One region of the Corynebacterium jeddahense genome, then DNA from elsewhere that is predicted to be linked to it. Evidence: riboswitches for the same ligand, from Rfam matches in the RefSeq annotation. Region 1 holds a riboswitch; the other holds the start of a gene.

Region 1 (4,303 bases):
CGCGCAGGGCTTCACCACCTCCGACACCCGCTACATCTACGACCTCGCCGGCAACCTCCTCGACAGCGAAACCCAGACCACGGTCTACGACCCGCAGCCGATTGTGAATTGCGGGTAGCTCCGACCGTGTCGGCGCGGCCGATAAGGTACCCACCATGGACATGGATACCTGGGAGCCGGTACTCGGAGCCGGCCCGCTGCTGGGAATCGCGGCAGCGGCGATTGCGCTCATTTTGTTCCTGGTGATGCGGCTGAAGCTGCACGCGTTTGTGGCGCTGATCATCGCGTCGATCTTCACAGCGCTCGCCGCAGGCATCCCGATCGACGGCGTGATGCCGACGCTGATGAAGGGCTTCTCCTCCACACTGGGCAACATCGCGCTGCTCGTCGGCCTGGGCGCGATGATCGGCCGCCTCGTCGAAGCGTCCGGAGGAGCGCAGTCGCTTGCCGACGCCCTCGTGAAACGCTTCGGCGAAGACAAGGCTCCGTTCGCTCTCGGGTTGGCGTCGCTGATCATGGGCTTCCCCATCTTCTTCGACGCGGGCCTGATTGTGATGCTGCCCGTGATCTTCGCGGTGGCGCGGCGCCTCGACGGCCCGATCCTGGCCTACGGCATCCCGGCTGCGGGTGCGTTCTCGGTGATGCACGTGTTCGTGCCGCCGCACCCGGGCCCGGTCGCCGCCTCGGACTTCTACGGCGCGGACATGGGCCTGGTGCTGCTGTTCGGCCTGTTGGTGGCGCTGCCGACCTGGTACGTCTCCGGCTACCACTGGGGCAAGTACGTGGGCAAGAAGTACCCGAACCGCGTGGCCGACACCCTGCTGAGCGACCAGCAGCAGCTGACCCACAAGGCGGCGGGGCCGGGCACCGTGATCGCGGTGATGCTCATCCCGATGCTGCTCATCTTCGGCAACACGGGTGTCAACGCGTTGTCTACCTCGGGGCGCATCGATGGCGGCGCTACCTGGGCCCGCACCCTGACCTTCCTCGGCCAGACGCCGATCGCGCTGCTAGTGACGGTGCTGGTGGCCATGGTGGCGGTCGGCTTCAACCTGGGTGTGCCGCGCGAGGAGGTGCAGGCGCGCATGGAGTCGGCGCTCGGCCCGGTGTGCTCCGTCATCTTGATCACCGGCGCGGGCGGCATGTTCGGCGGGGTGCTGCGGACCTCCGGCATCGGCGACGCACTGGCGGATTCGATGTCGAACCTCGGCATCCCCGTCCTGCTCGCGGCCTGGCTGATCGCCGCGGCGCTGCGTATCGCCCAGGGCTCGGCAACCGTCGCGCTGACCACTGCGGCGGCGCTCATGGTGCCGGCGGTGGAGGCCGGCGCCTACTCCGGCGTCCAGCTGGCGCTGATCGTGCTGGCGACGGCGGCCGGTTCCGTGATCGCTTCCCACGTCAACGACTCCGGCTTCTGGCTCGTCGGCCGCCTCATGGGCCTCGACGTGGCCACCACGCTGAAGACGTGGACCGTGAACCAGACCCTCATTGCCGTGATCGGCCTGCTGCTGACGTCGGTGTTCTACGGAATCACTCTCGCGTTCTAGCGCGTTACACCAGCCAATCCACTTCCGGGGGTGTGTGCTCGCCCACGTCGCGCGTGAGTCCCCACAACGTCAGCTCCGCGTACAGCGGGTCCCGCGGCATGAGCATGTGCAGGGGCGCGTACCCGCCGTAGAAGCGCGCCGAATCCACGTTGGCCACGTCCGCGCCTCCCACAGATTCGAGCTCGGATGCAGAGTTCGGGGTGACCACCGTGTCCGCCGGCGAATACAGCGAGGTGTACACCACGCGCGGGTCGGTGTCCGGCACCTTTGCAAAGTCCCGAAGCCACGCCGACCCCACCAGCTGCTGCGCCGCACCCGGCGCCACCAAAGAAGTCAGCCGGGGCAGCCGGGACGCCACCTTGCCCAGGTCGCCGGCCCACCCGCGGAAATCGGTGCCGTGAAAGTTGCCGCCCATCGCCACCACGCGCCGGACCTTCCCGGCGCCGCCGCGGGCGATGAACAGCTTCGTCATCAGCGCACCCTGTGAGTGCGCCACGATGTCCACCTGCTTTGCGCCCGTCGCCTTAAGTACGCGCTCAACGTTGTTCGCGACGTCGCCCACGATGGCGTTTAAGTCCCCCACGCCGAAGAACCCGGGCGCGATCATGTCCCCGTAGTCGTATCCCCACACCCAGAACCCGTGGTCTTTCAGGTGCTGGGCGTTGTGGCGGAACGCCGCCGCCCGCGAATTGATTCCGTGGACGTACATCACCGGTGTTGCGTGCTTGGCGCCAAACGACGGGTCGTTGAACGGCAGACGCGGCCGGTTCTCGCGGCCCTGCAGCGCGCCGTAGCCTGCGGCCAGTCCCATGAGTGCGCGAGTGAGCTGCATGGAGGAAGAGTGTATCCAAGCTTGCGCTAGACAAAGCTGTCTACTACTGTGCCCGATGGATCAAGAAATTGACGGCTACGTCTCCCGGCGATCGTCGATTAGCAACCGCGCAAGATCGCGCACGGTGCTTCCGGGAGAAGATCCGCCGGCGCGGCAACCGCCCGCCGGAAGTGCGATTGCTCTGAGGAGAAACCCCCATGTCCCGGGTTGAAACAGCCCCGTCCATCGGCCACCGCGAGTGCGACTTGGTGGCGCGCGGCCACAAACCCCACTGGATCCCGGCGCTCAAGGCCGCGAACGGGCCGGAGGAGCTGTGGTTGGAGATCCTGTCCGTGCAGGTCGACGGCACGCAGCTTGTCATTGAGACCGCCCGCGGCACGTTCACCCGCTACAACCACGACCCCGCGGGCGCCGCCCAAGCCGTCGACTTCAACCGCGAGTGGGGCGTGCTGCGCGGTCCGGAGGTGACCGGCGAGGACGGTCATACCAGGCGAAGCGTCCACCTGGTGTCGATGTCGCCGATCGGCCCCTGCGAGGTGTCCGTTGCGTGAGCTTGCCGTCCAAGACTGGGTGCCCGCCACCAAGTACCGTCGCTTCGGCACCTGTCTCACCGTGAACATGTCCTTCTACCAGTTCACGTTCAGGCTGCGCACGAGCAGGGGAGTGGATGTGTTGTGGCGGCGCATGGGGCAGGTGTTCGAGATCTCGTCGGCGCTCAACGCGTTCCGCAGCTGCGGAAAGATCTACCCGCTGCCTCATCTGCGCAGCGCCTGCCGGTTCGTCGACCTGGAACAATGTACCCACTTCGCCCGCGGGCACCACCTACCGAAGCGCCGCCTCATGGCTCTTGAATCGTCGGAACCCATTCACTGGGAACCTATCGAGATCGTGGAACACACCGGCATCCGGCTGGTCTTTGTGGAAATCAACACCATGATCATGCGGGAGGTCTTCCACCACGATCCCCAGGCCCTGTCCCGCGCGGTGGCCTACGCGCCGAGGTACACCATGCTCGTGACCGGAGGGGCGCGCCCCAAGTACCTGTCGGCCACGGGTCTCCCCGGTATCCCGTGCACGACCCCCGCGTAAGCCCCATCTAGGAGAGCCGGCGACGAGAATCGAACTCGCACTCTCAGCTTGGGAAGCTGATGTTCTACCACTAAACTACGCCGGCACTGCCACACCTGAAATGCAGCAGAGGTAAGAGTAGCACCGCCCCCGCCCAGCCCAAAAAGCGCCCAACTACACTGGCCGGCGTGCTGCTTTCTGATCGTGATATCCGTGAGTCCGTCGATAAGCAAAGGCTCCTCATTGAGCCTTTCGACGCAGGGCTGATTCAACCGAGCTCGATCGACGTGCGCCTGGACAGCCTGTTCCGGGTGTTCAATAACCAGCGCTACACGCACATCGATCCGAAGCTGGAGCAGCCCGACCTGACCACGCTCGTCGAGGTGCCCGAGGGCGAGCCGTTCGTGCTGCACCCCGGCGAGTTTGTCCTGGGTGCGACGCTGGAGCGCTTCACGCTTCCCGACGACCTCGCCGGCCGCCTCGAAGGCAAATCCTCCCTCGGCCGCCTCGGTCTGCTCACGCACTCGACCGCCGGCTTCATCGACCCGGGCTTCACCGGCCACATCACGCTGGAGCTTTCCAACGTGGCCAACCTGCCGATCACGCTGTGGCCGGGCATGAAGGTCGGCCAGCTCGCGCTGTTCGCCATGACCTCGCCGGCCGAGATCCCCTACGGATCGTCCGCGCTCGGCTCCAAGTACCAGGGCCAGCGCGGGCCGACGCCGTCGAAGGCGTACCTCAACTTCCAGTAGGTGTTCGGCGTTTGAGTTTGGGGGGTGCGGCTGCGGTTATAGGAGCTGCTGCAGCTGCGGTGCGAGGCCCGCGGCGGAAACGAGCAGGCTGAGCACGGACAGTA
Region 2 (4,303 bases), 1.2 Mb from region 1:
GCGGATTCGTACCAGACACCGTCGTAATAGACGAGCCAGTCGGTGGCCTCCGAGTAGCGCAGCGTGTCCGGATAGGCCTTGGTTAGGGCGTGGGCTTGGCCGACGTCGCTGTAATCGGCGGGGCGTACCGAATCCAGGCTCGCCTCAAAATCCTCTGGTGGCACATACCCGGGCTGGTTCTCGACCGTCTTGGCGAACCGGGTGGCCGACCGCCAGATCGACTCCACCTCTGCCTCGGGCAGCGGCGGTCACGGCTCGGAACCGGAGACAACGATCGACCCGGTGGTGATGGCGGCGGCCACGGTGATGCGTTTACAAACCGTGGTGTCGCGGGAGATCAGCCCGCGTGACACCGCGGTTGTGACTGTCGGGCGGATCGAGGCCGGGAGCAAAAACAACATCATCCCGGAGTCCGCCTCGCTCGGGCTGAGCGTCCGCAGCTTCAGCGAGACCGTGCGCGAGCGCCTGGTTGCGGGAATCCAGCGCGTCATCGAGGCCGAGGCCGCGGCGTCAAACGCTCCAAGGCCACCGAAGATTGAGTTCGGTGACCGTTTCCCGGTCACCTATAACGACCCGGAGATCACGGAGGAACTGAACGCGGTCTTTGTTGACGCCTTCGGGGAGGACGCGTTTTTCGCACCCGGCGCGCTCTCCGGAAGCGAAGACGTCGGAGTGCTCGCCACAGCCGCGGGGGTGCCGCTTGTGTACTGGATGCTCGGCGGTCACGACGCCGCGGAGTACGCCGCGGCGGAGGCGGCGGGAACGGTCCACACCGATGTGCCGTCGAACCACTCACCGCACTACGCACCCGTCATCGATCCGACGCTGCAGCGCGGTGTTGCAGCGCTTGTGCTCGCCACAAGGCACTGGCTCGACCGCTAGACACAGGCCCGTTTACGCCTTAGATTAATTATGTCTTACATAAATAAATGGTGTGGGCGCCGACGGCGCAGGCCGACTCCTGGAATATGTCGCAGTGGAAGACGAACCGGATGGTTGGTTCATCTATCACGCAATGCCTGCCACAAAGAAAGTTCTGATCGAGGTAGGCCTTGGAGCAAGGAGGTAGCGTCATGAGCACGTACACCGATGTAAACGGGGTTGAGTTCACCGATGAGCAAATTGAGCGCTGGGCGGCAGAGGACGAATCCGAAGCGGGATACACCGGCGACCACCTCGGCCCGTCACGCCCCGGTCGACCCGTCAGCGTCGGAACCGATGTGCGCCCGGTGACTGTGCGGCTCGATGCTGCGCGCCGCGCGAAACTCGAACACTACGCACACTCCCACAGCACGAGCATCTCGCAGGCCGTTCGGGATCTCATCGACGCGATGTAGCCCTCATCAAGGCGACCAAGGCGACCAAGGCGACCCGTGACAGCGGATCGTTTTGTGTGCTACGATCACTTCCACGTTCAAGAGTCGTAACCGTAGGTACCTGGCCGGTTACGCGACAACCCGAATCCATCGATTCCCGGGTGTCCCAGGGGAAGAACGGGCTTCATGAAATCTCATGGAGCAAGATTCGATGGGGCGCTTGCCCCAAGAAAGGGGCGTGAGCTCCGTGTCTGCACATCATTTTTCATTTGAGACCGACCAAGACTGGTGGAGCCGGATCGGGCTTGGTTACTCTGGGGTCAAACCCGGCACTCGTTTCGGGAACCGCGTGAGAGCGTCGCTGCTGAAGATCTTGCGCGAGCACCCGCCGGTTGCATTCGCTGGCGGTGACAACGGCGCCACGCTGTCACTTGACGACTTCGCCGCACTGATCGAGGCCGCGGCAGCTGACGCTGTTCGCGCCGGCGAAGAAGAAGAGCGGATCACCGCTGAGACCCTCCGTGAAGAGGGGAGCGCGCGGGTTGAGCAGGCGTACGCGATGCCCGACGCTGATTCGCTGATCACCGAGGGGCGCTGGGCCGGGCTCACGAAGGGCGAGGCGTTTGCGTGGTGCTGGGCGCTTTTCGAGTACGAACCGCACGGCTTCGTCCACCCCAACTCGCAGGTCCGGGTGGAGAGCCGGGCGAAACTTGCGCAGGGCGAACTGCCGTCGGTGTTTGGTTACCCGGAGCGCGCGAAAGAGTTGAAAGCCAGTGGCTTGGATCCCCGCAAGTTCCGGGAGCACCAGGCCGCGCTTGGTGCTCGGAGCTTCGGTTACTCATGAGGTTCGCAATGGCGGAATTGTTAACATAGGCTTGACCTCGTGAGCGAGTGCCGGTTCTGCTCGGCTTGGGGCAGCGACCGGCAGCTCGCGCCGCGCGAGTCTGTGGCGTATGAGGGCGCGGATCGCGGTGCATGATCCACAGTTGAAATAGAGAAAAGAGAGTGAAACGTATGACGAAGCGCGTGAGTGTGATTGTTGGGAGCCTGCGTCGTGGCTCCTTTGCCCGTAAGATTGCGCACAACCTGATTCCGATGTTCCCTGAGGGGTACGAGGCGAAGATCGTGGAGATCCGCGACCTGCCGCTGTACGATTTCGACTACGACGACCCAGAGGTCACCGACAAGCCGGTGCCGGCGGAGTACACGGAGTTCCGCGAGACGATTAAGGCCTCTGACGGGGTGCTGTTTGTGACCCCGGAGAACAACCGCACCATCCCGGCGTGCCTGAAAAACGCGGTGGATATTGGGTCGAAACCCAACGCCGACGTTGCGTGGAAGGGACTCCCGGCGGGAATTGTGAGCCACTCTGTTGGACGCATGGGCGGGTACTCGTCGCAGAAGAACCTGCGCCTTGCGCTTTCCTACTTCGACATGCCAACGCTTGGCCAGCCCGAGGTGTTCCTGTCGCAGTCGCCTGAGCTTTTCGGTGACGGGGATAAGATCACCCGCGAGTCAACCGTTGAGTTCCTGCAGAAATACATTGACCGCTTCGCTGAGCTGATCGAAAAAACCAGCCGCGATTAGTTTTCGCGGGCGCGTAACCCAAAGGCGAGGGGGAAACCGAACACGTTTCGGTTTCCCCCTCGTTTGTTGTGTGGCAGTTTTGTGTCGCCGCGGCCGCGCGGTGGCGCAGGCGCTAGCTGTCTGCGCCCCCTGCGTCAGTTGCCGCCTCGGCCCGCAACGCCTCGACAAGCGCCTCGTGTGCGTCCCAGATTTCGCGCGGCATATCGGGCAGCTCGCGCAGGTGCTCAGCGCGGTGATCGGTTTCCTGCAGCCAGCGTTCAACGTCAACCCGCAGCAGTTTGTCGAGATCCGCCGCGTCGATTTCGAGACCGGTAAAGTCGAGCTCTTCAACAAGCGGGAGCACGCCGATCGGGGTTTTGCGTCCCTTGACTTTGCCGTCGCGGTACTGTGTGAGCCAGTTCAGCGCGCGCAGGTTCTCGCGGAAGCCCGGCCACAGGTAACGACCGGTTTCGGGTTCGCGCTGGAACCAGTTGACGTGGGCAAACATCGGCATCTCTTTCAGCTGCCCGAGCACTTTAAGCCAGTGTTCGGCGTAGCGACCCTCGGAGTACGAGAAGAACGGACGCATCGACATCGGGTCGTAACGCAGCTGCCCGTCAAGCCCGTCCGCTGCGAAAGTCGCCTCGGCGCCGAGTGTCAGCCCGTCGTAGACGCCATCAACAAGGTTGTCGATTGCGCGGATCAGCGGTTCACGATCGCGGGTGCGGCCACCGAAGATAATCGCGTCAACGACCACGCCCTCGGGTTTGGAGACGTCTTCGGCGAGGTTCGGGATGCGCTCCAGCGGAATCGTGAAGCGGCTGTTCGGGTGCGCCCACGGTTCGTTTTGCTGCTCGGCGGTGCGGTCGGTGATTTTCGCGCCGGTCCAGTCGAGCCACCCTGCCGGGTCGGCCGGGGGTTCGGGGGTGAGACCCTCCCACCACACCTCGCCGGTGACTTCGTTGTAGGCGGTGTTGGTGAAGATCGTGCCCGATCCCTCAGCGATTGCCGCCATCGCGGTGGGGTTGGAACCCTCGTTGGTGTCTTTTGCGACACCGAAGGCACCGTTTTCGGGGTTGATGGCACGGAGTTTCCCTTCGTCGTCAACCCACATCCAGGCGATGTCGTCGCCGTAAAAATCAACGCGGTAGCGGTCGCCGAGTCCGTTTGGCGGCAGCGTCATCGCGAGGTTGGTTTTCCCTGACGCGCTCGGGAAGCCGCCGCACACGTGCGTGGTGACGCCGGTTTCACGGTCGTGGATCCCAAGCAGCAGGAACTGCTCCGCGAGGAACTTCCCTGAGGCGTAACCGTCGTAGGACGCCTGGCGCAGACCGTGGGCGATTTTACCAAGCAGCGCGTTGCCGCCGTACGCGGAGCCGAAGTGCAAAATGGTGCGCTCGTCTGCGACGGTCACAAACATC

What was found. Region 1 has a riboswitch for S-adenosylmethionine ahead of CJEDD_RS11115 (hypothetical protein). Riboswitches for the same ligand answer to the same signal wherever they lie in the genome.
Region 2: another riboswitch for S-adenosylmethionine. It lies ahead of CJEDD_RS05405 (hypothetical protein); the one in region 1 lies ahead of CJEDD_RS11115 (hypothetical protein).

The regions. Positions count from the first base shown of each region.
Region 1 covers NZ_CP063194.1:2,303,289-2,307,591, reverse strand. The annotation lists partial or broken gene CJEDD_RS12390 (VanW family protein) at 1-118, shown strand, start outside; gene CJEDD_RS11125 (GntP family permease) at 162-1,547, shown strand; gene CJEDD_RS11120 (esterase/lipase family protein) at 1,552-2,379, opposite strand; SAM riboswitch class IV at 2,438-2,558, shown strand; gene CJEDD_RS11115 (hypothetical protein) at 2,577-2,930, shown strand; gene CJEDD_RS11110 (hypothetical protein) at 2,923-3,468, shown strand; tRNA gene CJEDD_RS11105 (tRNA-Gly) at 3,483-3,553, opposite strand; gene dcd (dCTP deaminase) at 3,636-4,199, shown strand; gene CJEDD_RS11095 (hypothetical protein) at 4,236-4,303, opposite strand, start outside.
Region 2 covers NZ_CP063194.1:1,089,876-1,094,178, reverse strand. The annotation lists gene CJEDD_RS05420 (DNA primase family protein) at 1-227, opposite strand, end outside; gene CJEDD_RS05415 (peptidase dimerization domain-containing protein) at 202-882, shown strand; gene CJEDD_RS05410 (hypothetical protein) at 1,074-1,337, shown strand; SAM riboswitch class IV at 1,413-1,530, shown strand; gene CJEDD_RS05405 (hypothetical protein) at 1,555-2,160, shown strand; gene CJEDD_RS05400 (NADPH-dependent FMN reductase) at 2,331-2,903, shown strand; gene CJEDD_RS05395 (phosphoenolpyruvate carboxykinase (GTP)) at 3,016-4,303, opposite strand, start outside.